One region of the Shewanella sp. Choline-02u-19 genome, then DNA from elsewhere that is predicted to be linked to it. Evidence: riboswitches for the same ligand, from Rfam matches in the RefSeq annotation. Region 1 holds a riboswitch; the other holds the start of a gene.
What was found. Region 1 has a riboswitch for lysine ahead of lysC (lysine-sensitive aspartokinase 3). Riboswitches for the same ligand answer to the same signal wherever they lie in the genome.

Region 1 (16,582 bases):
CCTAAGTCGATCACTGCCTGGCTCGGGTAGGGGTCATGTGCAATCACCTTACAGCCAAAACCCTGCAGGACTTTAATCGTCGCAAGACCTATTTTACCCGTACCAATCACACCAACGGTGCGACCATGCATATTAAAACCCACCAAGCCCTCTAGTGAGAAGTTGGCATCACGGGTACGTTGGTAAGCTTTATGAATTTTGCGATTCAAAGTCAGCATCAAGGCAACGGTATGCTCGGCGACTGATTCCGGCGAATACGCAGGAACGTTGACCACTTTCATACCTAAACGCTCTGCTGCTTCCAATCCAACATTGTTGAAGCCAGCGCAACGCATCGCAATAATTTTAGTGCCACCTTTTGCCAGCTCCACCAAAACCTCTTCGCAAAGAGAGTCATTAACAAAAGCACAGATCACTTCAAAGCCTACGGCCAACTTTACCGTTTGCATGCACAAGCGGTAATCAAAATATTCTATATCAGCACCGAATGCACTATTGGTGCGGTCAAAATGCTGCATATCGTAATGCTTAGCGCTAAAAAAACCGATTTTCATTGCAGAACCTTATCCAAAATAAGTAGATAATATGGAGAGTAAGTTTATGTGATATTGGGAACTTTGTCGCGCGAGCCCTTAAATGTGTTTTAAAAGGCAGATAAATAAAAGCGAGCTCCTGACAGCTCGCTTACCCGCTTAATCATGTTTAACCGCAGGCAGAGGACTGCGCCAGTGTTAAACCTTTAGGATTGATGTAGCAATGAATTGTTAGCTATCCGTAGAGATTTAAGCAAGTAGCAGTACGTTATCACTATACATTCGGCAGTATTGCTCGTTAGTTCACATTTATTATGTTCAATGTTATGCCTTAAAACTGATATCCAAGCCATTTAGAAATAGCAATTGCTATAAGATCAGCTTGTGATTGATCGCGATAATCAAGCTGTGATCAATCTCAGCTTATCTTTAGGGCAATTACTGATAAGCTTTGCCTAAATAGAAAGGAGCACGCAATTTATTATGGCTAGAAAAGCACTCTCAGAAAAACAATTTTTGGTCCAACGTTTTTCCAAAACCACATTACGTGCCATCCATATTTTAGGGGTCACGGGTGCGGGCGGTGGCATTTTGATGCACGTCCCCCAAGATCAATGGCTCGTTTACTGGATTATGGCCATGAGCACGGGGGCCGCAATGATGTTGTGGGAAGTCGTTCGTGACTGGCGCTGGCTCATTCAATTAAAAGGTGTACTCACAGTTGTTAAACTAGGACTGCTCTGCCTATTCATCCCTTTTGCCACTTATAAACCTGAACTGCTGATCACGGTTGTGTTATTGTCGGTTATTGTCTCCCACGGGCCCGCAAGCCTCAGACACTTTTCAATCGTACACGGACGCAGAATTGATGGAAAAAAAGAAGTTAAAGGCTAATGCCGCACCGCTAATTAGCCAGTTTACTGAACTAAAAGACTTTGTCGCCGCCAGTAGCCATGTGCTTGACTTAGCCTGTGGCACCGGTCGAAATGGCAACTGGTTTGCGCAGCAAGGTTGCCACGTTACCTATTTAGATCGCGATTTAAACAGGCTTCAGCTGAGTGATAACACTGCAGAAGTCGAGTTATTGCAATGGGATCTAGAAGCTGACGACGCGCACACTCTGCCTGCTAACACTTATGATGTAATCGTGGCCTTTAACTACTTACACCGGCCACTCTTCTCACAGATAATGGATGCTATAAAGCCTGGAGGCCTCATTATCTACGAAACATTTACCACCCAACAAGCCACCATCGGTAGACCACGCAATCCAAATTTCTTATTAAAAACCGGTGAATTGAAAGCTTTATTTGCTAACTGGCGCTGCCTACATTACTCTGAGGGTCTGCTTGGTGAATTAACCAACGCAAGTTATAAAGCGCAGATAATCGCGCAAAAACCTCTGTAAGCACTGCTAAAGGATTGATAGCAATTTATGTTTCCATACCCTGAACACTACCGCGTTGCTGCACCTCCGATTATTACCGGGGCCATGGTTGTATGGGCACTATTAAGTCGCTTAGTATTTGGTGATGCCAGTACCTATAGCCTTTATCCACTATTAGCCCTATTTCCACTGGTCATATTATTGCACCTGATACTTATATGGGATGCCAGAAGTATGGGCCGACTCGATCAATCTTTCTATGCACTCGTGCATTGTTCACTTGCCTTCGTGGTATGGACTTTTTGCATCATGCACGTCAACGGTCATGGGTTCTCTTAAGCCTTCCTCCTTTGGCGTCAATCGGTACTGTTACGTTAACGCCCCTCAAGCACAGCCATGCCCTACATATCTGCGTATTATGACCCCTTTATGATATTTCAGGGTGAATCTGCTTGCATGGAGAACAGCCAAAGAGGTATCTTTGCGGCGCATTTTTAAAAAGGTTCTACCATGACTGATTTCGTATATGCTCCGCCCACATCGCCTTGGCTCGACATTTTGCACCAAGACAAAGATATTATGGTGCTCAACAAGCCTTCAGGCTTATTGTCGGTGCCTGGTCGCGCGGCTGAACATCATGATAGTACCTATAGCCGTGTACTCGCCGAATATCCAGACGCTAAGATAGTGCATCGACTTGATATGGCCACCTCAGGCGTCATTGTGGTAGCGCTGCTGCGCAGCGCTGAATCTGAATTAAAGCGACAGTTTAGAGACAGAGAAACCGCAAAAACTTACTATGCGCGCGTTGCAGGTCATGTAAAAGCCGACACTGGCACCGTTAACCTACCTTTGATTTGCGACTGGCCTAATCGACCTAAGCAAAAGGTTGATCATCAAATTGGCAAGGCATCACAAACTCATTATGAGGTTATCAGCCGTGCCAAGCGCTCAACACTGGTAAAGCTCACCCCCATCACCGGTCGCTCTCATCAGCTACGAGTGCATATGATGGCGCTAGGTCATCCGATTTTGGGTGATAACTTCTACGCGGACCCTTTAGCAAAACGTTTAGCACCACGCTTATTACTGCATGCCCAATCGCTAACCATTACTCATCCATACTCGAAAGAGCCAATGACATTTAGCTGTGAAACACCTTTTATGTCGGCGGAAGCAGAACAGTAAATCCTTAGGGAAATACTGAAAAGACTAGATTATCAATATAAAAATACGTAAATTGTTTTAATTCACTTTAAAAAATATGCGTATTTATTATGGAAACCTCATTTCAAAGAGATTCACTCGACAACCAGATCCTTTCTGCACTGATGAAAGAAGCGCGAACCCCCTTTGCTGAGCTTGCCAAACGCTTTGGTGTGAGTGCTGGCACCATCCATGTTCGCGTCGAAAAAATGAAACAAGCCGGAATTATCACAGGAGCACAAATTACGGTTAACCCTAAAGCACTTGGCTATGATGTCTGTTGTTTTATCGGCATTAATTTGAAAAGCGCGGGTGATTACCCTGCCGCGATTTCAAAGTTAAATGCGCTAGAGGAAGTGGTTGAAGCGTATTACACTACGGGTAATTACAGCGTGTTTGTCAAAGTGATGTGCCAATCTATCGATGCCCTGCAGCATGTACTCATTAATCGCATTCAATCGATTGATGAAATCCAATCTACCGAAACCCTCATTAGCCTACAAAATCCAATAGTTAGAGCGGTAAAGCCTTAATAATGACAGCTAGCTAAATAATAGCCGCATATATCGAGATGATACTATGCGCTATTAAGCATGGTCCAATACAAAACAGCTAACGGCCCACAACTCAAACGCATTAAAACAACTCACTTGAAGAACCCATTGCTCACTTAAAATTCTTCAATAAAGTGATTCACATCGTGGCCTTCAACAATAGAAAAACATATTCAATTGCAAAGAATTGCCCCTACTCCAATGCAAAGTTTATTACACTAAATTAGAGCGTTGAGACGACATTTAATGAGCGTCATAACGCCTACTTTGTAAATAAAACATTACAACCTGCTGAGAAATCATTACATTTCATCATTAACATGGATTATGTCATCACTTAATACCATACCGACTAAGTTATAAAAATCCCACGGCTCCTATGGTTAAGCACTACGGCTGCCTATAGCGGTCAAATAACCAGCCAAATACACCATACTGGCAACATAAAGTGATATTTTTAGATACATTTGTTACCAAAGTGAATCTTTTGTGCTACAACGGCTAACTCCACTCTATGAAGTGGGCGAAAAATCAATACAAAATAAAAATAACCGAAGCCCATGATGGTTTTGGAAGTTGACCAATTGACAAGGAAAATCGTTGTGAAAACAAAACTATCAATAGCCATATCGGCTGTGCTAATTTCCAGTACAGCAATCGCTGCAAACACACAGTACACAGCAAAGTCTTACGCTCCTGAAATTCTTTCTGCTGATCAGTATAAGAAATCTCAGTCAGCACCAAGCCAAGTTGCGCCTCAAAGGTTCATCATTGAATTAGAATCACCTTCACTTTCTATGTACAAAGGCGGCATTTCAAAACTTGCAGCAACAGCACCGGCAAAGAAAGGGCAGAAGATTAATGTTCAATCATCACAAGCTCAGTCTTATTCAAGCCATCTAGTTCAAGAGCAGAGCAAATTTACTTCTGCGCTATCAAAAGTATCAGCCAACACTAAAGTTGAACGCCAATTCAAAACATTATTCAACGGTGTAACTGTTGTCGGTCAAGGCTTGTCAATTGATCAACTCATGGCAGTTCCTGGCGTTAAAGCTGTTTACCCTGAAGCCATGTATGAAATTAACATGGATGCATCTCACGAAGTCATCAACAGCCAAGCAATGTGGACAGCTGTAGAGGGTATGGAAAATGCAGGTAAAGGCATCAAAGTCGCTGTCATTGATGGCGGTATACGTCCAGAAAATCCAATGTTTGCAGATACTGGTTTTGAAGCTCCAACAGGGGCAATGCCAACAGACGATTACTGCTCAACGGTTGACACCACTTTTTGTAACAACAAACTAATTGTGGCACGTTGGTCACAACCAACCTTCGCTGTATGTCCTGATGAATATATGAGCCCACTAGGTTTTGGTGGTCATGGTACTCACGTAGCGGGTACAGCTGTTGGTAATAAAGTCAAAACAACATTTAAAGATGTTAACGTAACGCTATCTGGCGTTGCACCTGCTGCATACTTAATGGCATACAAAGCTCTTTATTCTAAAGCTGATTGTTCTGGTGGTTCAGGTTCAAACATCATGTTGATGGAAGCACTTGAGCATGCCGTCAACGATGGCGCAGATGTCATTAACAACTCTTGGGGTGGCGGTGCAGGCGGCGATCCAGCAAACAGTCCTTATAAGACAATGTTTGAAGCGGCTGAAGCTGCGGGTATCGTAGTTGTATCAGCTGCTGGTAACGATGGTAACGGCGCAAAAACAATTGGTTGCCCTGCTTGTATCGAATCTGGCATAACGGTAGCTAACAGCACTACTGGTCGTTTCTTCGCCAATGGCTTTAATGCCGGTGGTGATGAATTACTCGCGATTGAAGGCAATAACGGTCTCCTCGAAACGGATATCACTCTACCTATTATTGCATCAATGACTGTCGATGCTGATAACTTTGAAGGTTGTACAGCGTTTGACGCAGATGCATTCAAAGGCGGCATCGCGTTAATTTCTCGCGGTACATGTGCATTTTCTGATAAAGCTGCAAACGCAGAAGCGGCTGGCGCAGAAGCTATGGTTGTTTATAACAGCAAACCTGGCGCACCAATTAGCATGTTCATGCCGGATGCAACTTTACCAGCAGTCATGATCTCTCAAGAAGATGGTGAGGGCATACTGGAATCAGAAGCGGCTTCAGGTACTATCTCTGCAGAAGTTCAGCGAATTGTGGCTAAGTCACTAGCTGACACAATTGCAGCAACAAGCTCACGTGGTCCAAACGGCAATGAGAACATCCTTAAGCCTGATCTAGCGGCACCAGGAACAGACATTCTGTCTGCATTCTCTCCAGATGATGGTGGAGAAGATTTCAACATGATATCTGGTACAAGTATGGCTAGCCCACATGTTGCAGGTGCTGCAGCGTTAATGGCTCAACTACATCCAGATTGGACTGCGAACGACATCAAAACTGCTCTTACATCTACTGCTAAGATGGAAGGGATTTTAGATGACGACGCAATAACACCAGCATCACCTTTTGCTATGGGCGCTGGTCGTATGGATTTAGATGCGGCAGCTAAAGCTGTACTGACATTCGACAAGCCTTCTATTGCTGCAGACTCTTGTGTTGGTCCATGTACCTTTACTCGTACTGTATACAATAAGAGCGATGAAAAAACCTCTTGGACTCTTTCTGCTGCAACGGATAGTGCAGGTATATCTGTATCTCCAACTAGCCTAGCGCTTGAAGCTGGTGCATCAGCGACCTTTACAGTGACTGTTGACTCAACCTTTACTGAATATGGTTCTTGGATCTTCGGCAACGTTATGATCAAGAGCGATGATGGCAAACAAGATGCTCACCTACCTTTAGCTGTAATGGCAAAAGAGTCTAGTGATTCATCTCTCATCTCTGCTGTCACCACCGCAACAGATATCAAAGCAAGCGATGAATTCCCAATTAAAGTAACTGTTAACAACTCAGTATTTAAAAACACTGTAACGGTTAACGCTTACGCTCCTGAAGGGACTGCATTAACTTCTGCTGACGATGTCACTATTACCAAAAATGGTGCTACTCAGAATGGTTTAGAAATTAATGAAGAGCTCGGATTGGTAACTTGGGTTGGTAGCCTAGATTTACCTGAAATGGGAACAACCAGTGGTACTGGCACTTTCCCAAGTATCTTTGATCTCGACTTAGCTTACGTTCCAGCTTGTACTGAAGGTTGTGATGAAAAATCATTTACTTTCAATACTCCAGAATATCAATATAACGGTGCAACTTATACTCAGATTACTATCTCTGATAACGGTATAGCACTTGTTGGTGGTGGTACAACATCTGGAACTTGGAACAACAAAGAGCTACCTGATAGCGCAAATCCAAATAACATCCTAGCGCCATTCTGGTCTGACTTTGACTTATCAGATGGCACAGCGACTGATACTGGTGGCGGTGAATTGGGTATCCAATTTGTCACTACAGCTACAGATACTTGGATTGTAGTTGAATGGAAAGATGCTCAGCTATATGCAGATGCATCTGGCGATAAATATAGCTTCAGCATTTGGATCAAAACAGGCGACACTGAAACAGTTTCATTTAACTACTTTGCCGTGCCAACAATGCCAGCTAACGTCACTATTGGTGCCGAAAACATCGGTGGTTCAGTGGGTACTACATACCATTACAACGGTGAAGGCGGATCTGTTACTGCCGGTGACTACGTTGATCTAACTAGCACTGCCGCTGGTAGTGTTGAAGTTAACTACATGGTTAAAGCAACAACATTCAACGCAGGTCAAGTTGATATGGCTGAAGTTGAAGAAGAAGGTACTGTTGATTTCAATGTATTAGAAAATGACACTATGGACCAAAAAGTAGCTCGCGCTTCAATTACTGGTGACGGTATGACAGCTAATGCTCAACGCATTATCGATGTTATGCCAGCAGGTATGTTCTCGAAAGCTGTTGTCGTTGAAGAACCTGCAAATGGTAAAGTCACTATCGCAGCAGATGGCATAGCTACTTATACGCCAAATGATGATTTCTTTGGTACTGATAGCTTTACCTATACAGCAGAAGATGAAGATGGCAGCATGACTGAAGCAACAAAAGCGACTATCACTGTTACCAACATTAACGACGCACCTACTGTCAGTCCATCAGAGACTATAGCTCTTGCAGATTCTGTTGTTACTGCCACGGCTAAAAGTCAAGATGTAGACGGTGATGATTTAACCTACACTTGGACCCAAACAGCAGGTACAGCTGTAACATTTACAAATAGCGGGGCATCAATCGTATTTACAGCACCTTCAAATGTTGGAGATCTTGTATTCTCTGTTGTCGCTTCCGACGGTGTACTTTCAAGCGAAGCAGGTACTGCAACTGTCTCAATAAGAGCTAAAGAAGAAAAAACTTCTGGCGGTTCATTAGGTTGGTTAGCACTAGTACTACTTCCGTTTGCGGCACTACGTCGTCGTAACAAGTAAGTTGTAATCTAAAAAGTAAAAAGGGAGCCAGTGGCTCCCTTTTTTATTGCTTATTAACTCATCCAATTGACTAACCTTTGCTGATTTAGCTTTCTACAAATCAAACACATTGGTCATCAGCTTGTATAGCTCAGTCCCTTGATAGACTGAAGCAGAAGCAAAGTGGAGGATAGGCACACAATCTTGTTCGAGGTATAGCGGGGTTAACTCCTCTTCAGTGCCATAACAATCAAGCCTTAATATATTGGCCAGAGGTTGATTAGCTTTTAACGGTTCGCCGGGTTGCGCTAAATACTCAACCATACCGCCTTTCGGTGAGTGGTATTTTTTGTAGTCTTTCAGTAAGCAGCCATAACGTGCCATTACCGCAGGAGCCACTTGATCAGCCATCACGCCTCGATGACTCAAATAGGCTAAAATCCCCAGTGCATCTTCTCGGGCGTCATCCATATCGATACGCTCTTGGCTCGCCAGTTCCAATGTAAAAGCCGACACTGCTACATTCAATTCTCGCTCTTGTGTTGCGGCATACTCCACCAACTCCCACCATGGACAGAATGCGGCTTCATCCATCGCGCCACCAAAACTATTAGGCATAATTAAGCTATAAGGGATCGAGAAGAATTTAGCGGAACTTTGTGCGTATTCAGGGCAATAAAGATGCTTACAAGACTTAGGCCCGGTATGTAGGTCAATCACTATGTCCGCTTGATGCGCCAACATTTGTAAGCTTATAGCCAGTCTTTTACCCGTTGTCACCCCCCAAGGGTTCGCCAAGTGAGCCTGGCAAGACGCTATAAGCTGTAGCCTAAAGGCTTGGTTGAGCAATTCATCACTTAAATGGCAATGCTCTGAGTACCAATTTGGGATATCTATCTGGTGATCTAAATATTCTCTGTTCCAATTAACACCGGTGATAGGATCAAAACGGCCTAGCGTAAATTCACCACTCTTTTGATTGATACCTAATGGATTTGCCAGCGGCAGTAAGGTGATCTCCCCCCGAACATCCATAGCTTCCAACTGTTTCATCAGCTGGAATATCACTGCGTTGCCTTGCACTTCTGCTCCATGAACATTCGCTTGCAAAAACACTTTTGGCGCAGATGGATCTTTTGCGGCCAGATGATACACAGGCACTCTCAATTCTTGCCCCGTCGCCAGTTCTCCAACGATTAAGCTAGATTGGGTAAATTGCATCATGTGCAGTCTATTCCTTGGGTAAACAGTAATTAAGATTCAAACAGGTTTTCATGCAAAGCACGAATAACATCTGCAGCTTCTGCCTCTTCAACCAATACACACAGATTATGAGGGCTCGCACCTTGGCAGATCATTCGAACGTTATGCGGCTCTAATACTTCAAACACCCGGCGACATACCCCCGCCGTTGAAGCGATTCTATTACCAATCACAGCCACTAATGCCAAACCGTCTTCTACCCGCACGCGGCAATGCTGAGAGAGTTCTTGCAGTAAAGGCTCACTTAACAGACCGTTACCACTCGAGTCAGAGCCGGTTTTATCGAGTGTTAACGCCACATTCACTTCAGAGGTGGTGATGAGATCAACACTGATTTTATGCCGTGCCAACGTTGCAAACGTCTCCGCTAAAAAGCCTTGTGCGTGTAGCATTTGCAAGCTGTGCAGATTCAATAATGTTTGATCTCGTCTTACGGCAACTGCGCGATAAACTGGCTCGTCAGACACCTGATGTCGGATCCAGGTACCTCCTTGCTCTGGTGCCCAGCTAGATCCTACAAAGACTTGGATTTTTTGGCGTACTGCGGGCAAAATAGTGGCAGGATGCAGCACTTTGGCACCAAACGTGGCCATCTCTGCCGCTTCATTAAAACTTATCTCAGGTATAGGCTTAGCATTCGGGGCCAGTCTTGGATCCGTAGTATAGATCCCAGCAACATCAGTCCAAATCTCAACCGAGGTAGCACGCAGTGCTTCTGCAAGTAGAGCAGCGGAATAGTCACTGCCGCCCCTGCCTAATGTCGTTGTAGCCCCCTCAGCATCGGCACCAATAAACCCCTGAGTCACGATCACTTGCGATGCTAATAGAGGGGTTAAATACAGCGCTGCAAGCTCAGATATCGCCTCAATTTGTGGTTCGGCACGGCCATGGTGACTGTCCGTACGCATCACTTGCCTTACATCAAATGCTGAGGCCGAAGCGCCTTTTTCTCGTAATACTGCAGCAAAAAAAATCGATGAACACATTTCGCCTTGAGACAACAGCTCATCAACAACAGCCTTATGGCGAGTTAGCACTAGACGTTCAGCTAGATCTGAAATATGACTGAGTACCGCATCAATTTTGGCAGCAACATCACTTGGGTTCCCTAATCTATCGAGAATTTGATATTGAATAGAAGCTATCTGCTTAATTAACTGCTTACGATATTCATCCGTTGTTGTAGCTTGGGTTAGCGCAACGAGTTTATTAGTCACCCCACTAGAAGCACTCACCACCACCACTTTAGTGGCGGTGTTATTGATGATGATATCCGCACAGCGATGCATAGCATCGTAATCTGCAACAGAGGTACCGCCAAACTTAGCAACGGTTAACGTATGAATTACGGACATAAAGATGCCTCCACATGGAGTGAACACAATGTCGATTGCATATCGTTAAAAACTAATATAGATACTGATATAGAAACAGGTATAAAAACTGAGAGAAAAACTAACATGAATAAGCTCCGAACTAACTTCGTTCGAAGAGCCTGGTGCTAAGATATGCACCCCAGAGATGGGAAACAGCGATCGTCACCAGAAGCTCTCCACCATAATATAGGTGACAATCGTCAGGATTCAGCCTGAACGACCAATACATAAGACAGTGCCAAAACGTCTTTAGTATCTCGGCGTTAATCTCCATCATGAATGGTCAATGGGGTTTGGTCCCCTTTCATTCACTACCTAGTTAACGCTCCTCTTCTGTACTCAATTTGTACACAAACCAAGAGAGTAAAAAGTATATAAATAACACGTTCAAGTCAAACGAAATTTATACAACTTAAGAATTACACCCGGTCTGGAAATTCATGAACCACGTTGACCCGCGGCGAGAAAGCGCCGAGCGAAGTTTCCTGCCCTGACAATAAGCATGGGACCAATTGCAACTGATCATCTTCTACGTAATAGATAGCGTTTTGGTTGAACTGACACCCTAATTCGATTGCTGACGCTTTATCGGTCGACACCGCCCAGCTCTTTTCCATGTGTTTACGATCTTGCGATGCCCCCACCATCGCTCGATAGGGTCGACGTAACATGAGGATAGCTTGCTGCAGCTTTCGATCTAGCAGTCGATTTTGGCAAGGAGTAAGCGTCTTACCTCTTGGATTGTGTGCAGTGATGATTGCAAAAGATATTTTAGAGGACAATCCTTGCGTGATCAGGAATTGCGTTTCTTGATAATAGCGCCAAAGGCATTCGACTGACTGGTCCATTGCTAACAAACTCTCCACTTGAGGTGATTTTATTATAGCTAAATCGTTAGGACTCGCTAGGCGCGTGATATAGCTCACAGTAAATAAAAAATTACATTGTATAAATATCAGTCACTTAGGTGTAATATAGTGATCTAAGTCATGCCTTGGCGTAAATTTGTTAACATTTCATTTGTTAACAAATGCCTAAAACGAGTACAATGGGTCTTGTTGATTGACTCTCACTGCATACATGTAATGACACACTTTGTTACATATATCTGAAACAGATAGAAGAGTAATCCACACAGCTGTATCAAATGTGATCTATGTTTGATTTAACATTTAAACTTCAAAAAAAAACAATAGTTAAGGAACTTCTTGTACTTATTGTTTATCGAAGAGAATACAGTTTACGTTTTCCATATGTGAGATACCCATACTTTACTTATCATGAAGTGTGTTGCCGTTTCAGAATATATTTTGAAAACACCAACGTGTATCAGTGAAATATCAGCATAACTAGATGGAGTATAAAAGTACTTATACTCATGGTTAGAATAGAATTGACAGAAATTAGGTAATTAATATGCAAAACCCGCACATTCTGATTGTTGAAGATGAAGCCGTTACCAGAAACACACTTAGAAGTATTTTTGAAGCAGAAGGATATGTGGTATCTGAAGCCAATGACGGCGCTGAAATGCATAAAGCTATGCAAGACAATAAAATTAACTTGGTCGTGATGGATATTAATCTACCAGGTAAAAACGGACTTTTATTAGCCCGTGAGCTTCGTGAAATAAATAACATTGGCCTGATCTTCCTAACGGGCCGTGATAACGAAGTAGACAAGATCCTTGGACTTGAAATCGGTGCAGATGATTACATCACTAAGCCATTCAATCCTCGTGAATTGACTATTCGTGCTCGCAACTTACTAACACGTGTCAATAGCACTGGTGTTGAGTCTGAAGAGAAAAGCGCTGTTGAGTTCTACCGTTTCAACGCTTGGAGCTTAGAAATAAACAGTCGTTCTCTAGTCAGCCCACAGGGTGAGTCATATAAGCTGCCACGTAGTGAGTTCCGCGCTATGCTGCACTTTGTAGAGAACCCAGGTAAGATCCTTAGCCGTGCTGACTTGCTAATGAAGATGACAGGTCGTGAGCTTAAGCCACATGACCGTACTGTAGACGTAACGATTCGTCGCATCCGTAAGCATTTCGAAAGCTTGCCTGATACGCCAGAAATCATCGCTACGATCCACGGTGAAGGTTACCGTTTTTGTGGTAACTTAGAAGACTAATTCGATAATCGAATAAAATAAAAGCCAGTCATTTGACTGGCTTTTTTGTTTCTAAAATTTGTGTTTTAAAATAGTAAAATTTACTGCGTAAAAAACAATATAATGCTTAATTAAACCTTAAGTGTATTCAACACTAAGCTAAACATTGGTAGCAGATAAACACCATTTGTCAAATATGCTAACCATACTCCTATATATATTTAGGAGTATAGTTCCATTCTGCCTTTGGCTTTTTTAGAATAAATAGTCTTATTATTAACGATGTTTAATCTTTAGTTAATAAAATATAGGCAAAGAGTCATAAAAAACCTCCATGCCTATTTTTAACTTAGCGATAGTACTATTTCAATTCACGCTCTAAGAAGTCAGCTAAAGAACGATATAAGTGCACTCTAACCTTCTCGCCGCGCATAGAGTGTTTTGAACCAGGGTAATCAATCATCTGGAATAGCTTACCTTCATCTTGTAGAGCTTTATAAACTCGAGTGCTATTTTCAAATAGTACATTGTCATCTGCCATACCGTGGTACATCAGCAGTCCAGACTCGTAGCCTTTCACATACGGCAATACACTGCTCGCCTCATACCCTTTAGCATTCGTCTCTGGGTGGCTAAGATAACGCTCGGTGTAATGCGTATCGTACAGTGACCAATCAGACACTGGCGCTCCGGAGATAGCCGCTTTAAAGTAGTCTGGCGCTTTAAACAAGCTCATTAATGCCATATAACCGCCATAGCTATGGCCGTAGATAGCAATATTGTCGCCATCAACAAAAGGCAAACTGCGAAGGTAATCGACCCCCACCTTCTGGTCGTTCACTTCAGCATCACCTAACTGCTTATAGATGACATACTCAAACTTAGTACCACGATGAGCTGAACCGCGGTTATCCAGTTGATAAACGATAAAACCCTGCTGCAGTAGGTGTTGAGTAAAGTAATCTTGATGACTCCAACTGTTTGTCACCAGTTGAGCATGTGGGCCGCCATAAACACGCACCACCACTGGATATTTCTTACTGGCATCAAAATGGGTTGGCTTAAACATTCTATATTGCAATGCTTGACCATCTTCAGCGGTTAACTCACCAAACTCCGGTACTTGCCATAAACCAAAGTAGTCATACAGCGGATGTCCTGGCTTGACTTCGTTTTGCTCTACCCAAGCAAGGCGCTTGCCAGAATCGTCATGTAAGCTCACCTGAGGTGGTTGCGATAAACTACTGAAATAGTCCAAGTAGACAGCTTGATTGTCAGCAAACACCGTTGAGTGCATACCAGAACGAGTACTGATTGGCTCGACCTTGCCACCCGCAATAGCGACGCGGTATAACTGCTTCTCAGTCACTTTAGTTTGGCGGCCAGTAAAGTAAACTTGGCCCGCTTTTTCATCGATAAACTCGACGTCATCAACCGCCCAATCCCCCTTGGTGAGTTGACGAATAACATTGCCATCCAGTCCAATCAAATAAAGGTGGTTAAATCCATCACGCTCAGATGCCCAGATAAAGGCTTTTTGTTGCTTTAAAAAGTGCAGATCATCATTGAGATTAACCCAAGCTTGGCTGCGCTCTTGCACTAAGTTTTTATTGCGCTTGATGTCATCAATATTGACCACTCTTAAATCGAGTGATTGTTGATCACGACTTTGCCATTGGTACGACAACTGCTTGCTATCAGGTAACCACTTAACCCGCGGCAGGTAGATATCAGTCTCTTTGCCTAAATCGACCCAAGCGACCTTTTTGTCGTTAAGCGACACTACGCCAAGTTCAATTTTAACGTTGTTTTTACCCGCATAAGGGTAACGTTGCTCAGTCAGCTTGATGCCATCTGCATAAATTTCATTGCGCGTCACCAGCTCCACGCCAGACTCATCAATGCGGGTATAAGCAATCGCCGACTCATCCGGTGACCACCAATAGCCCGTCATGCGGCCCATCTCTTCTTGCGCGACAAACTCAGCCATGGCATTTTTGATTGCCCCGCCGCCATCGGTTGTTAGCGCAGTCACTTTCTCGGTTTTGAGATCAAGCACATACAAGTTTTGCTCACGCACAAAAGAGACCAAATTGCCCTTAGGAGACAACCTCGCATCGGTTGCAAAGCCTTCACTGGTATTAAGCAGTTTGACTTGGTTACTATTAACGGAGAAATAATACAGTTGGCCAGATGCAGGGATAAGGATAGCTTGGCTATCATCGGCCCAGAAGTACTCCATGATCCCTTGCCCATAGATGCGTTGGCGCTCTCGGCGTGCTTTTTCTTCATCCGATAACTCGCCCGCTACCAGCTTGTCAGCATCAAGCAATAAACTCTGCTTACCGCTGGCCACATCCATCTGCCATAGGTCATAAAGGTGTTGATCATCTTTACGACCCGCTAAATAGGTTACCCGCTTACCGTCTGGCGATAACTTAAGTCCACGAGGACTGGTGCCCGCAAGTGCAGGAGAAGCATACATACGTTCGATAGTGAGCGGGGTATCACCGCCCGCTAATGCTGTAGATTGTGCAACTGCTGTCGATGCCATCACCATAGGGAGAGTAGCAAGCAGCAAGTTCATCCAATTTTTTTTCATTATTATTCCTTGGATAACACGTTGTTAAAACGTGCTTTGACTGAAAATTCGCCTACATTGTGCCTCAATCATCACTAAAACAAAAACAATGCACACAATATGCACAGGCGCGTGTGCTTTACAGCTGAAAAAACTGCCATTCTCAGGTATCATCGCCGACAATAATAAGTTTAAACCCTCAAATCTCTAACTCAATTTAGTGTGATTAAATTGTCATAGGAAACAACATGCAGACTCTGGCTGAAAACCTGACATCGCAAGCGATTTCTCCCTCTCTTGAAAAACTGATCCTGACCTTAGCTGAAACCTCAATCGAGATCAGCCATGCCGTTCGCCACGGTGCTTTAGCCGGCATTCTGGGCGCAACTGAACAAGAGAACGTTCAAGGTGAAACCCAAAAGAAACTGGATATCATCACCAATGATATGCTCAAAGATGCGCTAAAAGCTGACGGTACAGTACGTGGCATTGCGTCTGAAGAGGAAGATTACGTCGTTGATGCCGATGCTAACGGTGAGTATCTAGTGTGTTTTGATCCACTTGATGGTTCATCAAACATCGATATCAACTCATTAGTCGGCACTATTTTCTCAGTACTACCTGCACCCGCTGGCGAGTTTTCAGAAAAGAGCTTTTTACAAGCAGGCCGCAATCAAGTTGCTGCCGGATATGTGCTTTACGGCCCATCAACCATGTTGGCACTGACGACGGGTAAAGGGGTGCAGTTGTTTACCCTAAACCCAGACACTAACGAGTACCTGTTAACTGATCCAGCGATGAGCATCAGCAAAGACACGGCTGAGTTTGCTATTAATATGTCTAACCAGCGTTTCTGGGAAGCGCCAATGCAGACCTATATCAGCGATCTGCTATTAGGGACAATTGGACCGCGTGAAAAAGCCTTTAACATGCGCTGGATTGCCGCCATGGTCGGCGATGTTCACCGCGTGCTTTGTCGCGGCGGAATTTTTACTTACCCAACAGACAACAAGAACCCTGACAAGCCGTTTAAATTGCGCTTGATGTACGAAGCGAATCCAATGTCTTTTCTTGTTGAACAAGCAGGCGGTAAGGCTTCTACCGGTTATGAAACCATCATGGATATTCAGCCTACAG
Region 2 (16,582 bases), on a different contig from region 1:
ATTGCTCAAGTTGTTGTTGGGCTGTTTCGCAAAATGTCACACTTGCCAACTTTGGTGCTTCTTGGGCTATGCCGCCGTGTGCGTCATCAATCGCATCAGAGAAGGGAATATAGGGTTTTATATCGACAATAGGGGTGCCATCGAGCAAGTCCATGCCTGAGATCTCAAGTCTGACTTTACCATTGTCAGTATGTACCGCATGCAGCTTCACCACCGATTGACCGATGCCATTTGGCCTAAAGGTTGATCGCGTGGCAAATACTCCCAGCTTTTCATTACCGCCCAATCTTGGCGGACGAACGGTGGTTTTCCAGCCCTGAGCTAAGTTCTCATGAAAACAAAACAGCAACCACACATGAGAGTACTGCTCTAGCCCTCTAACGGCATCAACTTGATTAAAAGGGGCGGCAAGTTCAACAAAACCACGTGCTGCGGACACTAAGCCTGGTTGGCGTGGGATGCCAAATTTTTGTTTATAAGGCGTTCGGCAATACGCGACAGCTTGGATTTGGTTAGTAAAGGACATTGGTTACTCTTAGTTTGAGGCGCGGCTATTTTGGGACGCTGGTGGTGGTAATTGCTTGGCCAACACAAAGAGCACTGGTGACACAATTTTGTGTCGATGCTTCGATTAATAGGCAATTTTTAATGATCAAACCATTAGCGTGTTTATCGGCAGCTGCGCGGCGAGCTAATGTGCGCGCTTCAGCGATAGACGCGGGGGCATCGTTTTTACCCATTTGGCAGGTTTCACCTTCAACTAGCCCTTTAATTTCATATGGGCCTCTAGGTTGAACACTCCCTTCATAGACGGTGACATCAGAGGCTTTAAAATAGTCATTAATCGCATCACTATCGAGGTTACTGTTGAAGGCATATTCACCCGCACAAGCGCTGAGTAAAAGGATGAGAGATGCAGGAAGTAGGTATTTCATAATGATTGCCTGTTATATGAGTTGCTGGGGCCAGTGAAAGGCATTGATATAAAAGCCTAACATTAAAAATGGTGTTCAAAAAAGTGCCCATAAAGAGCACTTTTCTATCGAACTATCTTGCTAGCGCTATAAGTTTGAAATTCTAGCGCTTTAGGTACTTTTGATAAAGCTGTTGATGACGATTATTTAAATCAATTTTACGACCATCAATGTACACCGACTCTATTGCGGCTTGCATTGGATCTAATATGTCGCCAGTGGCGAGAATAATATTGGCCTTAAACCCGGGAGCAATCGCGCCCATGTCATCGATACCGAGTATTTTTGCGGCATCAAGTGTGATGCTTTGTAGCGCTTCTGACTTGGTTAATCCATAAGCAACAGTCTGGCCTGCTGCAAAAGGTAAGTTACGGCTGTTCCAGTCAGATGAGAAACCCAGTGCGAATGGAATATTGGCTTGCTTAAGCAGCGCAGGGATCTTAAAGGCAAGATCAATCGGCTCATCCTTACGCTTAGGCAAACTTAAGGTCTGGGTGTAAATAACCGAGGCATTAACCTCACTTAACGCATCCGCTAATCGCCACGCATCATATCCGCCAACTATCACTATCTTAAAGCCATAGATTTTGCTTAATGCAATCGCTTCCTCTATCTGTTTTTGTGACTGAGCATGGACAAACAACTGTGCATTACCCTCAAAAAGAGGTGTTAATGCTTGCCAGCGTAGGTCAGTTTTAACAATCTTTCCCGCTTTCAGCGCCAGTTGATAACGGTGAGCATCGCTAAAGGCACTGTGCACCTTGTCGACACGCTTACTGAGATCATCTAGCTGCTCTTGACGCTTGTCAGCATCAGATGAGAGCCAACGAATATGTGGCCAATAGAGGTTGAACTGTTTATTGGTGTCTACCAGCGCATCTTCGATAGTCCAGCTATCCAGAGAAACAAGTGCTGACTGACCAGCAAGCCCATCACCTTGTGGTACAATTTGAGCGTGTGTAATACCGTTAACCCGAACGGTGGGGATGATCTCCGAGTCGGGATTAAACGCCGTTATCGCTTCAAGTTGTGGGTTGATAAAGCCAACTTCATAAGCATCGTTACTTGGGCGCATCATCTCAATTTCAATTAGCCCCATAGTGGTATCAAGCGCAATAAGACCGGGATAGATGTGCTTATTAGTCGCATCAATAACAACCGCATTGGCGGCTAAAACCGCCGTTGCTGACGACGCTTTGCCTGCTTCGGTTGCTGCCTCCGTTGTATTTGTGGTCTCTATTGCTGTTGGCGTGGCCAGTTTTTGACCTACCGCCACAATTTTTCCGTCGGCGACAAGTACGTCTGTGTGCTCGAGTGAGCCATGAATAACCGAATGAACGGTGGCATTAGTAAAAAGCATCGCGCCACTTTCCTTTGGGGCAGGAAGCATATCGTGGGCATAAACCGCGCTGCTAAGGATACACGCGCTGACAACACTAAGCAGTGAATAAGCGTGCTTAGTGGATTGAGTAAACATCATTACAGTGTTCCTTGTGCAGTTTGTTGCCAAGCATTGAAATGGGTATCGCAGTGCCATTCTGGTTCTGTTTGCTCAGTACTGGGTTCACCCTGTTTGTGGGCGTCATCGCTAAGCAATACTTTTTGAATTAAGGCGGCGCGCTCTTTTTCAACTGCAATTTGAGCCAGTTTATCTTGCTCACGGCTAAAGTAACGACGACCTTCAATCCAAGTTGATTCCACTTTGGCGTAAACCGACAACGGTGAATCGCTCCAAAGTACGATATCAGCTTGCTTACCTTCGACGAGTGAACCGACTTTTTCATCAATGCCAAGCTGTATTGCAGGATTAATGGTGACCATTTTCCAGGCATCTTCTGCTGCCATACCGCAATACATCATCGATTTAGCGGCTTCTTGGTTAAGTCGACGCTGCATCTCATAATCATCAGAGTTGATGCTAGTGAGTACGCCTTTGTTTTGCATTAAACAGGTATTTTGTGGAATGGCGTCATAAACCTCAAATTTATAAGCCCACCAATCAGAAAAGGTCGATGCATAAGCGCCATGTTTAGCCATTTCGTCAGCGACTTTGTAGCCTTCAAGAATATGAGTGAAGGTACCGACTTTAAAATTGTAAGCCTCAGCGAGCCTGATAAACATCAAGATCTCAGATTGCACATAAGAGTGAATATGTACGCTACGCTTCTGCTCTAGCACTTCCGCTATAGCTTCTAAGCGGTAGTTGTATTGCGGCGCAACAGTACGTCTGCGTTCGCTAGAACGCATATTTTTATAATCTTTTTGTGCTTTTCGGTAGGCTAAAGCTTCGTTAAAGGCTTCACTAAAGAGTGATTTAACCCCGATGCGGCTTTGTGGGAAGCGACGATTAAATTTATCTCCCCAGTTACTCTGCTTTACGTTTTCACCTAACGCGAACTTAATACTGGCTGGGGCACCGGCAAATTTTAGCTGGTCAGCGTTATCGCCCCACTTAAGTTGAATAACCTGTGCTTGGCCACCAATAGGGTTGGCGCTACCGTGTAAAATTTGTGCTGTGGTCACGCCGCCAGCAAGACCACGGTAGATGGCTATATCGTCGGGGTTGATGACATCGCCAATCCTCACTTCAGAGGTGATAGCATCGGTGCCTTCATTAGTGCCGCCATTAAGCGCAATATGCGAGTGCTCATCAATGATCCCTGCTGTTAAGTGCATACCGGTGGCATCAATCACTTGGTAACCCGACGGTGTACGCAGTTGGCTACCTATCTCTTCGATACGGCCTTTGGAGATAATTAAGTCGGTATTTTGTAGCACACCGCTTTTATCGGATGTCCAAATCGTGGCATTCTTTATATGAAGTTTGTCTTGAATTGGCTGTTGTTGTAGACCGTAAGCTACATTAGGTGATGTTTGCTTGGCTATTTGACTCAGCGCAGTTTGTTGCTCTTTTTGCGGTTCTGCGTCATCGATAACGGGCTCAAGTTTGCTTCCACCAAAGGGGATAGTTTGGCCATGACTGTCCAGTAGGCGACCACGCAGACCTGCTTCATCAAACCACAATGTAAAGCGGCTAATACCACTTATTCCGGCGTCAGTTAAATCTGCGCTGAAAGTCATTCTACCTTGATTAAAGTTAACATCGCCGAGGGTTATTTCTTTTTCGCCGCTTGATAACGTGCCGCTTAAACTGGGATCTTGTCCAATGTTAAGATCAAAGGTGAGTTCGTTGATTTGCAATTGGTAAGGCTGAGCAAGCATGGCAAGATCACGATTGATAAGTTGACGCTCTTCACCTTGTAACCAGATACTGGTTATTTTACCATTTTCAAATACGTTGCCATTACTAATCACCAAGTCCGCCATGAACCCGGATTTTAATTGCCCCACCATATTGCTAATGCCCGCAATTTCAGCCGCTTCTGTTGTGAGTGCTGCAAGGGCGGTTTCTTCATCTAAGCCGCGCTCTATTGCTTGTTTTAGTCGTGGCCAGAACGTGTCTGACTCAATCCCATACTGCGTTAATGCAAAAGGCACATCCGCTTTTGCAACTATCGCAAGGTTACTTGGTGCGCTTTCCCAATGTCTTAATGCCGCTAAACTGACATCTCGCGAGCTGTCACTGTCACCGATTGTCGGAGCGGCTGGGTAATTTAACGGCAGCACCAAACTATATGGATAAGATTTTAGTTCATCAATTCTGGCATATTCATGACCATTACCAAGTAGGCTACCTTTTACATTTTGTTCATTTAATAACCGGGCCGCTCTTATTTGACTATTTAGATTTTTGGTCTGAAATATAAAGCTTTGTTCTTCAAGACCCGCCAGACGCTCTAATGCAATGTTAAACTCAATGTTGTTAGTGGTATTGGAACTCTTACCTATATTGTCGTTATACCAACGAGCATCTGAAAACGTTTGTCTAATAAGGGCCATACTTCCCATTAATGACTGAGGGTAGTCTTGAATAGAGGTTCCCTTATCAAATGCCATAAATTGGTTTGTTTTAGCCTTGTATATAATATCGTTTGCTTTTTTGTCTGCTAAAGATAAGCTGACTCCACGGCCTCTAAAAATGCCATCTAAATAGCTAGATTGGACACTTGTAAAGCCATTGTTAATCCATTTCCCCGCTTGCTCTTTATCTGGATACACATAATTGAACCATTCTTTTTCTGAATGAATCGCGCCATTCTCTGCGTTACCCCCAATGCGTTTTATTTCATAAACCGGATCACTGCTATCTCCACTTTCTGCTTCATACTCGATGGCATATTCAGTAAATGGGTCAATGAAACCTGGATAGATAATATGACCTGCTAAGTTAATTTCGAGCGCACCTTCGGGAATGTCATTATCTTTGATAATCGACTTGATTCGATTATTTTCAATTAACAGTGTGGCATCTTTCAGTATTTCACCGGGTTTAAGCATAAGGGTTGCATGACTTAATGCGGTGATTTTTGGTGTGTTATCGGTCAATTGGTCATTGGCTAGTGCGCCATGACTGGTTAACGCACTAAGTAGAGCGACAAGGGCTTTTATTTTATGATTATGCATTATCGTACTTATGTTTGTTAGAAGAGTAGGGGGAAGTGTGAGAATACCTTAACTTAATAGCAATTACTAAGCGGTAATTGTAACGTCGAATGTAATTACGTGATGAGTATTAACAAAAAAACCCAGCAAGCGCTGGGTTTTTATAGGAAGTAAATGGAAACTTATATAAGAAAGTCTTCCATTGTGCGACCTTTTTCTAATTCATTCTTGAATACGGTTGGCATACGCCCTTGGCCAGTCCACTGAACCATTTCACCATTGACTTCAATTTGGTATTTAGCTGGACGTGGAGCACGTTTCTTAGGTGCTGCTTTAATGCCTACACCACCAATATCGTCAACTGATAAGCCAATCGCTTCCATTTGCTGACGAATTTCTTCAATTTTAGCATTACGTTCAGCCATTGCTTCACTTTCTGCTTCAGCTTGAGATGCTTTTTCTTCGATAATTTTTTCGAGCTTTACACCAAGATCTTTTAACTCTTCAAGAGATAACTCTTTAACCGCAGCTTTAAAACGACGACCGTGGGTCAATATATCTAAAAATTCGTTCATAGTGATAGATGTCCAATTAAGATAGAAAAGTATTTTTATATTCTGTCACAAATAATAGGAACTATTTCGATAAGGATCAAATAAAATTTCAATTTAATTGAGAATAAAAAATATTAATTAAGATTAATTTGTATTAACAGTGATTATATTTCTCAAATGTTATCAATATCGGTCAATTACTGCTTATCTAATTAGATTAATGTGAACAGTCGTTCGGCTGCATGTTGACGTTAACGTCAACAGCACGTAAAGTAACTCTAATTTCTGTAATAGTTGCTTTGATATATAAGTAGCTATTCGCATAATCCCGTTCATTAAGCGACGTAAGAAGGAAGCCCTATGAAAGTATTGGTGCCAGTAAAACGTGTCGTCGATGCCAATGTAAAGGTCAGGGTTAATGCTGACAATACGAGTATCGATACCGCAAACCTAAAAATGGCGATTAACCCGTTTTGTGAGATTGCAGTAGAAGAAGCCGTTCGTTTAAAAGAAGCGGGAAGTGCTTCTGAAGTGATCGTCATGAGTATTGGCCCAAAAGCTTCGCAGGAGCAATTGAGAACCGCGCTAGCATTAGGTGCTGACCGCGCTATTCATATTCTGACTGATGAAGACCTTGTGCCTTTGTCTGTGGCTAAGCTTATACATGCGGTACAGAAAAAAGAGCAAGTCGACTTAGTTATTTTGGGTAAGCAATCCATCGATAGCGATAACAATCAAACAGGTCAAATGTTAGCGGCTATTGGCAAAATGCCACAAGCAACGTTTGCCTCTGAAATCAAGATGAATGCAGACCAGCTTACGGTCACTCGCGAAGTTGACGGTGGCCTGCAAACATTGATGCTACCTTTACCAGCAGTGGTTACCGCCGACCTACGTTTAAATGAACCTCGTTACGCAAAATTGCCTAACATCATGAAAGCTAAACGTAAGCCACTTGAAACACTGACTCCTGCAGATTTCGATGTGACCTTAAAGTCTCACCAGACAGTCCTTAAAGTGACTCCGCCCGCTGAGCGTAGCGCGGGTGTGATGGTGTCTTCTGTAGAAGAGTTGGTTGAAAAGTTAAAGAATGAAGCGAAGGTGATCTAATGGCAATTTTAGTATTAGCAGAACACGATAACGCCAGTTTAAAACTGGATACCGCTAAAGTGGTTGCTTGCGGTCAAGCGATTGGTGGCGACATTGATGTATTAGTCATCGGTCACAACTGTAATGATGCGGTGAGCAGTGCACAACAGCTCAATGGCGTACGCAAAGTCTTAGTTGCCGATGCTGCCGTTTATGCCAACGGCCTGGCAGAAAATACTGCCGATGTAGTCACTGACGTTGCAGCTGACTATGAGCATATTCTTGCTGCGGCATCAAGCCATGGTAAAGATGTATTGCCGCGCGTTGCAGCTTTACTCGACGTTAACCAGCTTTCAGAAGTGATCGCAGTGGTGAGTAGCGATACGTTTGTCCGCCCTATCTATGCGGGTAGCGCGTTAGCCACAGTCCAGAGCTTGGATGACAAAAAAGTGATGACGGTACGCTCAAGTGCATTTGATGCGGTTGCAAGCGATGGTAGTGCAGAGCTTGTGACACTGACACAAGAGGTTGCACCTCAAGTTGAGTTTATCTCTCAAAGCCTAACGGTATCAGAGCGCCCAGAATTGGGTAATGCTTCTGTTATCGTGTCTGGCGGCCGAGCAATGGGCAACAGTGAGAACTTCGGCATCCTAGAGCAACTTGCTGATAAATTAGGGGGTGCACTGGGTGCATCACGCGCTGCAGTCGATGCAGGCTTTGTACCTAACGATCTGCAAGTGGGTCAAACAGGTAAAATTGTTGCGCCAGACTTGTACATTGCTGTCGGTATTTCGGGTGCTATCCAGCATCTAGCTGGCATGAAAGATTCAAAAGTGATTGTGGCTATCAACAAAGATCCAGAAGCGCCTATTTTTCAGGTTGCTGATTATGGATTAGAAGCGGATCTATTTGAAGCGGTTCCACAGCTGTTAGAACTGCTGTAACTCATTAGCCATTATAGCCGTGACAAACTAATAACCGCCAAGTTGTTTTCAATAGGTTACTAGGCTGTTATCGGCCATGTGTTCGAGTTGGTAATATTTGCGATCTGTGTCACGATAAGCGGCTTTAGGGTAGCATCCCTAAAGCCGCTTATGTTTTTATGTCACTCACGTTAATTAGCTCAGTCTATTTAACGTCCTTAGAAGTAGAGGTGCATTCAATATTAGTACCAATAAGTAGGGTGATGCCTATGACTTGTTGAGAAAGGATTTGATGCCGAAGTGACATAGCATATCGAGGCTTGTTGCTGGGGCTGTTACCAAATAGGAACAGCACTGCCATAGTATTTCTTATCGGGAAGATAAGAAGATTTTATATTGATGTCGAACATTAATATTACTGTGGAGCGCTACTGATAGGACAGGTGTAATCAGCTCTCAATGCTATATCCCACCAGTTCAGTCGGCCTCCATTCGTACTTAACGAAGATAATAATTAAATGACAATTTTAAGTTATGCCGATTCGGCACTTTCGTTGCTGCCTCCGGTAGTGGCAATCGTACTGGCGATGTTAACCCGTCGTGTTTTACTTTCTCTTGGGGTGGGGATCCTACTGGGTGCGCTACTGCTGACAGATTTCTCTGCCGCAAACACTGCCCAATACGTGGGCACAAAAGTCATGTCGCTGGTGTGGGATGATGGCGCACTCAACAGCTGGAACCTATATATTATTGGCTTCCTGATTGTGCTTGGAATGATCACCGCACTCATTACCGTGAGCGGTTCGGCTCGGGCGTTTGCCGAGTGGGCACGCAAGCATATCCGTAATAAGCGTGATGCCAAGCTATTAACCATGTTCCTTGGTTGTGTGGTGTTTATTGATGACTACTTTAATAGCTTAGTGGTGGGTAGCGTCGCAAGACCGCTAACAGACCGTTACTATATCTCGCGTAGTAAGCTTGCTTATCTACTGGATTCAACGGCTGCACCTATCTGTGTGATATCTCCAGTATCGAGCTGGGGCGCGTACATTATTGCCTTGATTGGTGGCATATTAACAGCACATGGATTTACTGATACAGGACATTTGAGCACGTTTGTACAGATGATCCCGATGAACTTCTACGCTATTTTCGCGTTATTACTGCTACTGTGTGTCGCACTAATGGGACTTGATATCGGTCCTATGCGTCAACATGAGCTTAATGCACAAAAAGGTAGCCTTTATGATGAATCTAAAGGATTACCACCTGGTGCTAGCTCTGGATTACCAGAAGCTGATACGGGTAAAATCATCGGTTTGTTTTTGCCTATTACGGTACTGGTGTTTGCCACATTCTACTTTATGGTCAGTAGTGGTGGTGATGCGCTTGCCGCTAAAAACGAAACTTTCAGCCTGATTGGCGCGTTTGAAAATACTGACGTTGGCTCATCACTATTCTTTGGTGCTTTAATTGGTTTAGCCGTGACGCTAGCGCTTATTATTTACCAAGGTGTAGATAAGAAGATGATCGTTAAAGGCTTGGTCGAAGGCATTAAGTCTATGCTGCCAGCAATCTATATATTGGTATTTGCCTGGACGATTTCAGGCGTTATTGGTCAGCTTGAGACTGGCAAGTATATGGCAAGTTTAGCGACCGGTAATATTCCGTTTGCGATGTTGCCAGCTGTCCTCTTTATCTTGGCAGGCTTAACAGCGTTCTCGACTGGAACGAGCTGGGGCACATTCGGTATTATGTTACCCATTGCCGCTGATATGGCGATGGGCAGTCATACGAGTATGATGTTGCCAATGCTTGCAGCTGTGCTCGCGGGCGCTGTGTTTGGTGACCATTGTTCACCTATTTCTGATACCACGATTTTGTCGTCAACCGGTGCAAACTGTCATCATATCGACCATGTGATGACGCAGTTACCTTATGCACTGATTGTCGCAGGTATTAGCCTAGGGGGTTACATCGTACTCGGTTTCACTGAATCAGTGTATGCCGGCTTATTGACCTGTAGTGTGCTGTTTGTGATTAGCGTGATAATACTGCGGATTAAATCTCGTCAGGGGATCACGGCTTAGCTAAGTGATAAGCCGTTAGTTTGTTGATTGCGCTTATCGTAAGGCATTAAAAAGCCGTTCTCAGTTGAGAACGGCTTTTTTGTGAGGACGATTTAAGCCTTAGTCGTTTAGGCCACGACGCTTAAGCAATGCTTCTGTGGTTGGCTCTTGACCTCTAAAGGCTTTGTAGGCATCCATTGGTGCAACAGTATTGCCGACCTCTCGAATAGTTTTTCTAAATTTCATGCCTATTTCACGATTCAATCCACCTTGGGTTTGCACGTAAGCAAAGGCATCTGCAGCTAGAATTTCACTCCACATGTAAGCGTAATAACTGGCTGAATAGCCGCCAGGAAACGCATGAGCAAAGTAGGTCGACTTATATCTTGGTGGTACCGCAGGCAAGTCGACGCCGTGCTTTTTAAGTGCCGCAGCTTCAAAACTGGCGACATCTTGCAGTGGCGCATCAGCTTTAAGTGAGTGCCACTCTAAATCGAGCAGGGCGGCTGACATATATTCAAGTGTATCGAAGCCTTGGTTGAAGCTACGCGATTTAAGCAACTTATTAAGTAGCTCTTCAGGAATAGGCTCGCCGGTTTCATAATGCTTGGCGTAGTTGGCTAACACCTTAGGGTGCGCAGCCCAATCTTCTTCGAAAGTTGATGGAAACTCAACAAAGTCACGTGAAACCGCAGTGCCCGAAAGCGTCGGGTAGGTGACTTTAGAGAACATGCCATGAGTGCCGTGACCCATTTCGTGGAACATGGTGGTGACTTCATCATAGCTAACAAAGGTCGGCTCGCCCGCGGGGGCTTTTTTAATGTTCATTACGTTAACCACAACAGGCTTGCTATTTAGCAGCTCCGATTGGGTCACAAACGAGCTCATCCAAGCGCCGCCACGTTTGCCATCACGGGCAAAATAGTCGGCGTAGAAAATCGCTAAGCTAGTGCCATCTTCATCAAACATCTCATAGGCTTTAACATCTGGGTGGTATACCGGTAAGTCTGGACGCGGGGTTAAACTCACACCATAAAGCGCGTTAAGGGTGAAGAACACGCCGTCTTCTAACACGCGGTCAAACTCAAAATAGGGGCGAATAGCACTAGCGTCTAAGTCATACTTATCTTTACGCACAAGCTCGGCATAATAGGCCCAGTCCCATGGGGCAAGTTCAAAATCAGCGCCTGTTTTGCCTATCATGGCTTGAATGTCGGCAGCTTCTTTATTGGTGTTGGCAACAACGGCTGGCACCATAGAGCCGAACATCTTGTAAACGGCTTCTGGCGTTTTGGCCATTTGTGGCGCAAGGCGGTAATCAGCCCAGCTATCAAATCCAAGCAGTTCAGCGCGCTCTGCTCGCAGTTGCGCTAAACGAGCCACAAAAGAGGCCGTTTCGTTTTCGCCTTCAAGACCACGATTAGCTGAGGCTTGCCACACTTGCTGACGCAGTTCGCGATTGTCTAACTGGGTCAGCACAGGCTGACGCGTAGTGTTAGTGATATTGAGTTGATATTTACCGTCGTGGCCGTTAGCTTTAGCATCTGCCGCCGCGGCGCGAATCGCGCTATCAGATAAACCCGTAAGTTCAGCTTTATTGTCTACAACAATCGCAATCTCTTTGGTCAGTCTCATTAAGCGCTGAGCAAATTCATTGGTGAGCGTTGATTGTTCTTCGTTTAATGCGCGGATCTGCTGTTTTTGATTATCGTTGAGCTTAGCGCCCGCACGAACAAAACGCTGATAGTAAACCTCAACTAAGCGGTTAGCCTCTGCTGACAAGTTAAGATCAGCTCGGCTGTTATAGATACTCTCTACGCGAGTAAATAACGCTGGATTGAGATTGATATTATCTGAATGCGCTGCCATTTTCGGCGCCATGTTACCTTGTACTTGGCGTAACGTTGGGTTGCTGTTTGAGCCCGTCAGGTTATAGAACACTTTAGAGGTTCGGTTTAGCAGCTCGCCACTTTTCTCCATCGCAACGATGGTATTTTCAAATGTTGCAGCATCTGGGTTATTCGCTATTTCGAGGATCTCTTGATAATGCTCACTGATCCCTAGTTCGAGTGCTGGCGCAAAGTGCTCATCTTTAATCAAGCTAAAATCAGGTGCTTGGTATTGTAAGGCACTGGCTTGTAAGAAAGGATTCTGAGTTTGAATCATAGTCGCTGCCGTTGGATCATTTTTAGTCGTTGAACAGGCGCTTAATGCGAGCGTTGCAGTAATAGCGGCTGCGATGAGTGTTTTATGCATCGAGTAATAATTCCCTAATTATAGTTATTTTTTCTGATGAGTCTGTAAGTGACATTAGCAATTGTTTGTTAACTGATGCTTAAGAATGGGGGAATTGATTTTGTGTTTGGTGTCTTTCATGACGATAGATATGGATTTGAAAGGGTCATTTTGTATGGCAAACGCAGACTGGGGGGATGTGGTTAATCTTGCCCAAAATTATGTTGAGATAAGCGGGCTTTAAAATTGGTGTTAACTCGCTAGCTTGCCGCTATTGTCTAGACGGTTACGCTGCGTAGAGTGATAAAACCAGTGATAAACATAACGGATGATCAGCCTCACTATATCGTGGGTTGTGGATGATTTCTGTTAGCGAACAATGCTAGACTAACAACGAATTCATCCTTAAGGACTCTTGGTTTGGCGCAACTCTATTTTTATTATTCGGCAATGAATGCCGGTAAGTCGACTTCACTATTACAGTCTTCATATAATTACCGTGAACGCGGTATGAATACTTTAGTCATGACAGCGTCAATCGATAATCGATATGGTGTAGGTAAAGTGTCCTCGCGTATTGGCATTGAGACCGAAGCGCAAGTATTTGGCAGTGGTGATGATTTAACCAGTATGATCAACACGGCTCACGATGAGCAAACGCTGCACTGTATTTTAATCGATGAATCTCAGTTCTTAAGTAAAGAGCAGGTCAAGCAGCTTACTTATGTGGTTGATATTCTGGATATCCCAGTGCTGTGTTATGGCCTTAAAACCGATTTCCAAGGTGAGTTATTTACGGGTAGCCAATACTTACTTGCATGGGCTGATAAGTTAGTCGAGCTGAAAACGATTTGTCACTGCGGTCGTAAAGCCAATATGGTGGTGCGTCTAGATGATGATGGCAAGCCAATGCGAGAGGGTGAACAGGTCGCTATTGGTGGTAATGAAAGCTACGAGTCGGTTTGCCGTAAACACTTCAGAGAGTTTATCTGGGATTAACCTCTTGTTGTTCTAACATCAATTGAGACCCTTTAGAAGCCAGTCGCTAACCGCCACTGGCTTTTTTGTTGTGTCTGTTTAAACATTTGTTAGCCATAAAAAAGCGGCAAGCTTTAAGGTTGCCGCTTATTGTTAGACTCACAAGGATTGAATCGCTATTCAATGTTCGCCGACGTCAGGATAACCAGCAAGGTTAGTCTACTAATCCACGATGCTTGAGTAGAGCATCTACGCTAGGTTTTCTGCCGGTAAATTTGATGTAGTCTTGCATCAAATCTTCACTGTTACCTTTAGAAAGTACATTATCGCGGAATTTGTTACCGTTCTCCAATGACAAACCGCCGTTATGGCTCATGTAATCGAATGCATCAGCGGCAAAGACTTCGGTCCATAGATAGGCGTAGTAACCCGCAGAATATCCACCAGCAAAAGCGTGGCTAAAGTACGCTGATTTATAACGCGAAGGCACCGGTGAAAAGTCGATACCGTGTTTAGCTAGCGCTTGGTGTTCAAACTTTTCTACATCATCAATTTTAGTATCCACTGAAATTGAGTGCCATTCCATATCCAAAATAGCAGCAGCGAGGTATTCAGTGGTATCAAAACCCTTTCCAAACTTACTTGCCGCTAATACCTTAGACAACAGCGCGTCTGGAATAGGTTCACCGGTTTGATAATTCTTGGCATAGTTGGCGATAACCTGTGGATTGATAGCCCAGTCTTCATTGGCTTGAGATGGAAACTCGACAAAGTCGCGTGGGGTGGCTGTACCAGCCAAACTAGGGTATTTCACATCAGAGAATAAACCGTGAACGGCATGACCAAACTCATGGAACATGGTGGTCACTTCATCGAAGGTCATCAGGGTTGGGCCCGATGCGGGCTTTGGAATGTTGAGCGCGTTATAGACAACGGGTTTAGTGCCTAATAAACCGCTTTGCGTTACAAATTCATCCATCCATGCGCCGCCACTCTTTCCTTCTCGAGCATAGGGATCGAGATAGAAGATACCGATGGATGAATTATCTTTATTGAAAATCTCGTAAGCTGACACATCTTCATTCCACACGGGTAGATCTGTACGCGGTTTAACCGTAATGCCGTACAGCTTCTTCATCGCAAAGAACAAGCCATCGTTTAGTACACGGTTAAACTCGAAATAGGGAGTGACTAGGCTCTGGTCCAAGTCATACTTTTCTTTACGTACTTTTTCGGCAAAATAAGCCCAATCCCAGGGAGCAAGCTCAAATTCTGCACCGGTTTTAGCTATTTCGGCCTGAATATCGGCAGCTTCCTGCTTCGCTTTTGCAACTGCTTTAGGGGCTAAATCATCTAAGATGTTATACACGGCGGCAGGAGTCTTAGCCATTTGATCGGCAACGGTATAGGCCGCCCATGAGTCATAGCCTAACAGCGCCGCTTTCTCGGCATGCAGGTGCGATTGTTTAATAATATTGGGACCGTTGGTATCCATTGCACGATTTGAAGAGGTCTCCCATATACGCTGGCGCAATGCACGGTTATTGAGGCTAGAAAGAATAGGCTGGCGAGTGGTGTTGACTAGGGTGATTAAATACCCTTCTTTGCCTGCGTCTTTAGCTGCTTGTGCTAAGGTCGCGATTTCTGCGTTAGACAAACCATCGAGCTCGGCTTTATCGGTGACGATAACCACTTCATTTTTAAATGCGTTCATCACGTTTTTTGAAAACGCGGTAGTCAGGCTGGCCAGCTGGCCATTGAGGTCGCGCATTGTGGTTTTATCTGCATCTGATAACTTGGCACCAGCACGATCAAAATTCTGGTAGTAGAATTCCACTAAACGCTTATCCGTAGCGGATAATGTATTACGTGACTGATACACAGCTTCAACACGAGCAAACAGTTCGGGGTTTAGATAGATATTGTCCCAATGTGCCGATAACTTCGGGGCCAACTCTGCTTCTAAAGCTTGTACTTTATCGGAAGAGTTAACACTGGCAAGATTAAAGAACGTTTTAGAAACTCGAGTTAGTAAGCTGCCTGCTTTTTCCATCGCCACTATGGTGTTGTCAAATCCTGGCGCTTGCTTATTGTTCATTATTTTAGCAATGTCGGCATCATGGTCAGCGATCCCTTGGGTAAAGGCGGGAGCATAATCAGCGAAGGAGATTTGATCGAACTCTGGTGCTTGATACTGCAAACGACTCTGACGCATTAATACATTGCTCACTTCTACCTGTGTGTTACTGACTTCTGTTGCGTTCATAGCTGGTGGAGTAATATCTTTGCTTCCAGAGACTTCTGAACAACCTGTGATCGTTAAACTGGCCAAAATAGCCGTAGTGAGGATAGACTTACGCATGGAGATTCCCTTTGTGATAACGCACTGCATTTTATTGACTAATTGTTATGAGTAGCGAATACCACCATACCAAGTGGATCTAACTAACATCAAACTCAAATTTTAAGTTTCAATTAATATTGTGCTGTAATAATAGGAATAACTGTATTATTTTTTCAAACTAAGCAGTTTGAGACAGTTAGTTTAACAGGGCTTTAATTGTTAACGTTTTGCGTCACTTCGCTACCCTTGATATCGCATTGGATACAAGATGTTGATACACATCATATTAGCGACTCTCATTGAATTATCACTTTGGCAACATGTCGCCATAAATTATCTGATATACAAATAGTGGACTTTTGTTGTGACTCGTCATTCTTATTGCGGCGATAGCGACATTAAATTTTGTTCATTTTAAGAAGGGGTTAGGGGCTGTAGATCTTTCACGGTTGTTTTTGCCGCTGTTTATTGGCTATTTCGACAAGGTGGAGGCTATGTCGTTTAGTCATTCTCCACAAATAGCCAACAACACCGTAAAAATAGCCAAGAAGCGCGGCCCTTAGGGTTCGTTTCAATACTTTTAGTCTTTTATGACTAGAATGCGTTACGAGCTTTTCACTTCGGTTGCTAAATCATGGCTCAAGCCTTGACCTAAAATCATTATTCTTTACGGGAAAGAGTCGAACAAAAACTAAGCTCGAAAGATCGACTGCCGCTAGCTATTGATGTTGGTTGTTTAGATTTCTTATTCTCATCGTTAGTTTAAAACAGCCTCACGCTGGGTAAAAGCGTCTTTGCTCGTCAGTTTTGGTGTTGTTATGCCCCAGATTGGCGCATTACTGACGACTAAATTTGGACTGACTAGGCTGCTGGGCTTAAATTAGGGAAAGGTCATTGTGCTTGTGACTTTGGG

Region 2: another riboswitch for lysine. It lies ahead of CXF83_RS08300 (Na+/H+ antiporter NhaC family protein); the one in region 1 lies ahead of lysC (lysine-sensitive aspartokinase 3).

Annotation. Positions count from the first base shown of each region.
Region 1 covers NZ_PJBE01000012.1:693,150-709,731, reverse strand. Annotated here, with positions in the region: gene CXF83_RS05085 (2-hydroxyacid dehydrogenase) at 1-554, opposite strand, end outside; gene CXF83_RS05080 (hypothetical protein) at 1,017-1,427, shown strand; gene CXF83_RS05075 (class I SAM-dependent methyltransferase) at 1,402-1,941, shown strand; gene CXF83_RS05070 (hypothetical protein) at 1,969-2,259, shown strand; gene rluA (bifunctional tRNA pseudouridine(32) synthase/23S rRNA pseudouridine(746) synthase RluA) at 2,431-3,108, shown strand; gene asnC (transcriptional regulator AsnC) at 3,198-3,659, shown strand; gene CXF83_RS05055 (S8 family serine peptidase) at 4,283-8,134, shown strand; gene CXF83_RS05050 (succinylglutamate desuccinylase/aspartoacylase family protein) at 8,228-9,334, opposite strand; gene lysC (lysine-sensitive aspartokinase 3) at 9,367-10,731, opposite strand; lysine riboswitch at 10,914-11,093, opposite strand; gene CXF83_RS05040 (DUF3293 domain-containing protein) at 11,172-11,600, opposite strand; gene arcA (two-component system response regulator ArcA) at 12,169-12,885, shown strand; gene CXF83_RS05030 (S9 family peptidase) at 13,226-15,466, opposite strand; gene CXF83_RS05025 (class 1 fructose-bisphosphatase) at 15,694-16,582, shown strand, end outside.
Region 2 covers NZ_PJBE01000013.1:350,194-366,775, forward strand. Annotated here, with positions in the region: gene tsaA (tRNA (N6-threonylcarbamoyladenosine(37)-N6)-methyltransferase TrmO) at 1-526, opposite strand, end outside; gene rcsF (Rcs stress response system protein RcsF) at 552-935, opposite strand; gene CXF83_RS08275 (amidohydrolase family protein) at 1,078-2,454, opposite strand; gene CXF83_RS08280 (amidohydrolase family protein) at 2,454-5,498, opposite strand; gene CXF83_RS08285 (H-NS histone family protein) at 5,660-6,052, opposite strand; gene CXF83_RS08290 (electron transfer flavoprotein subunit beta/FixA family protein) at 6,392-7,141, shown strand; gene CXF83_RS08295 (electron transfer flavoprotein subunit alpha/FixB family protein) at 7,141-8,064, shown strand; lysine riboswitch at 8,261-8,482, shown strand; gene CXF83_RS08300 (Na+/H+ antiporter NhaC family protein) at 8,562-10,133, shown strand; gene CXF83_RS08305 (M3 family metallopeptidase) at 10,233-12,368, opposite strand; gene CXF83_RS08310 (thymidine kinase) at 12,768-13,346, shown strand; gene CXF83_RS08315 (M3 family metallopeptidase) at 13,540-15,687, opposite strand.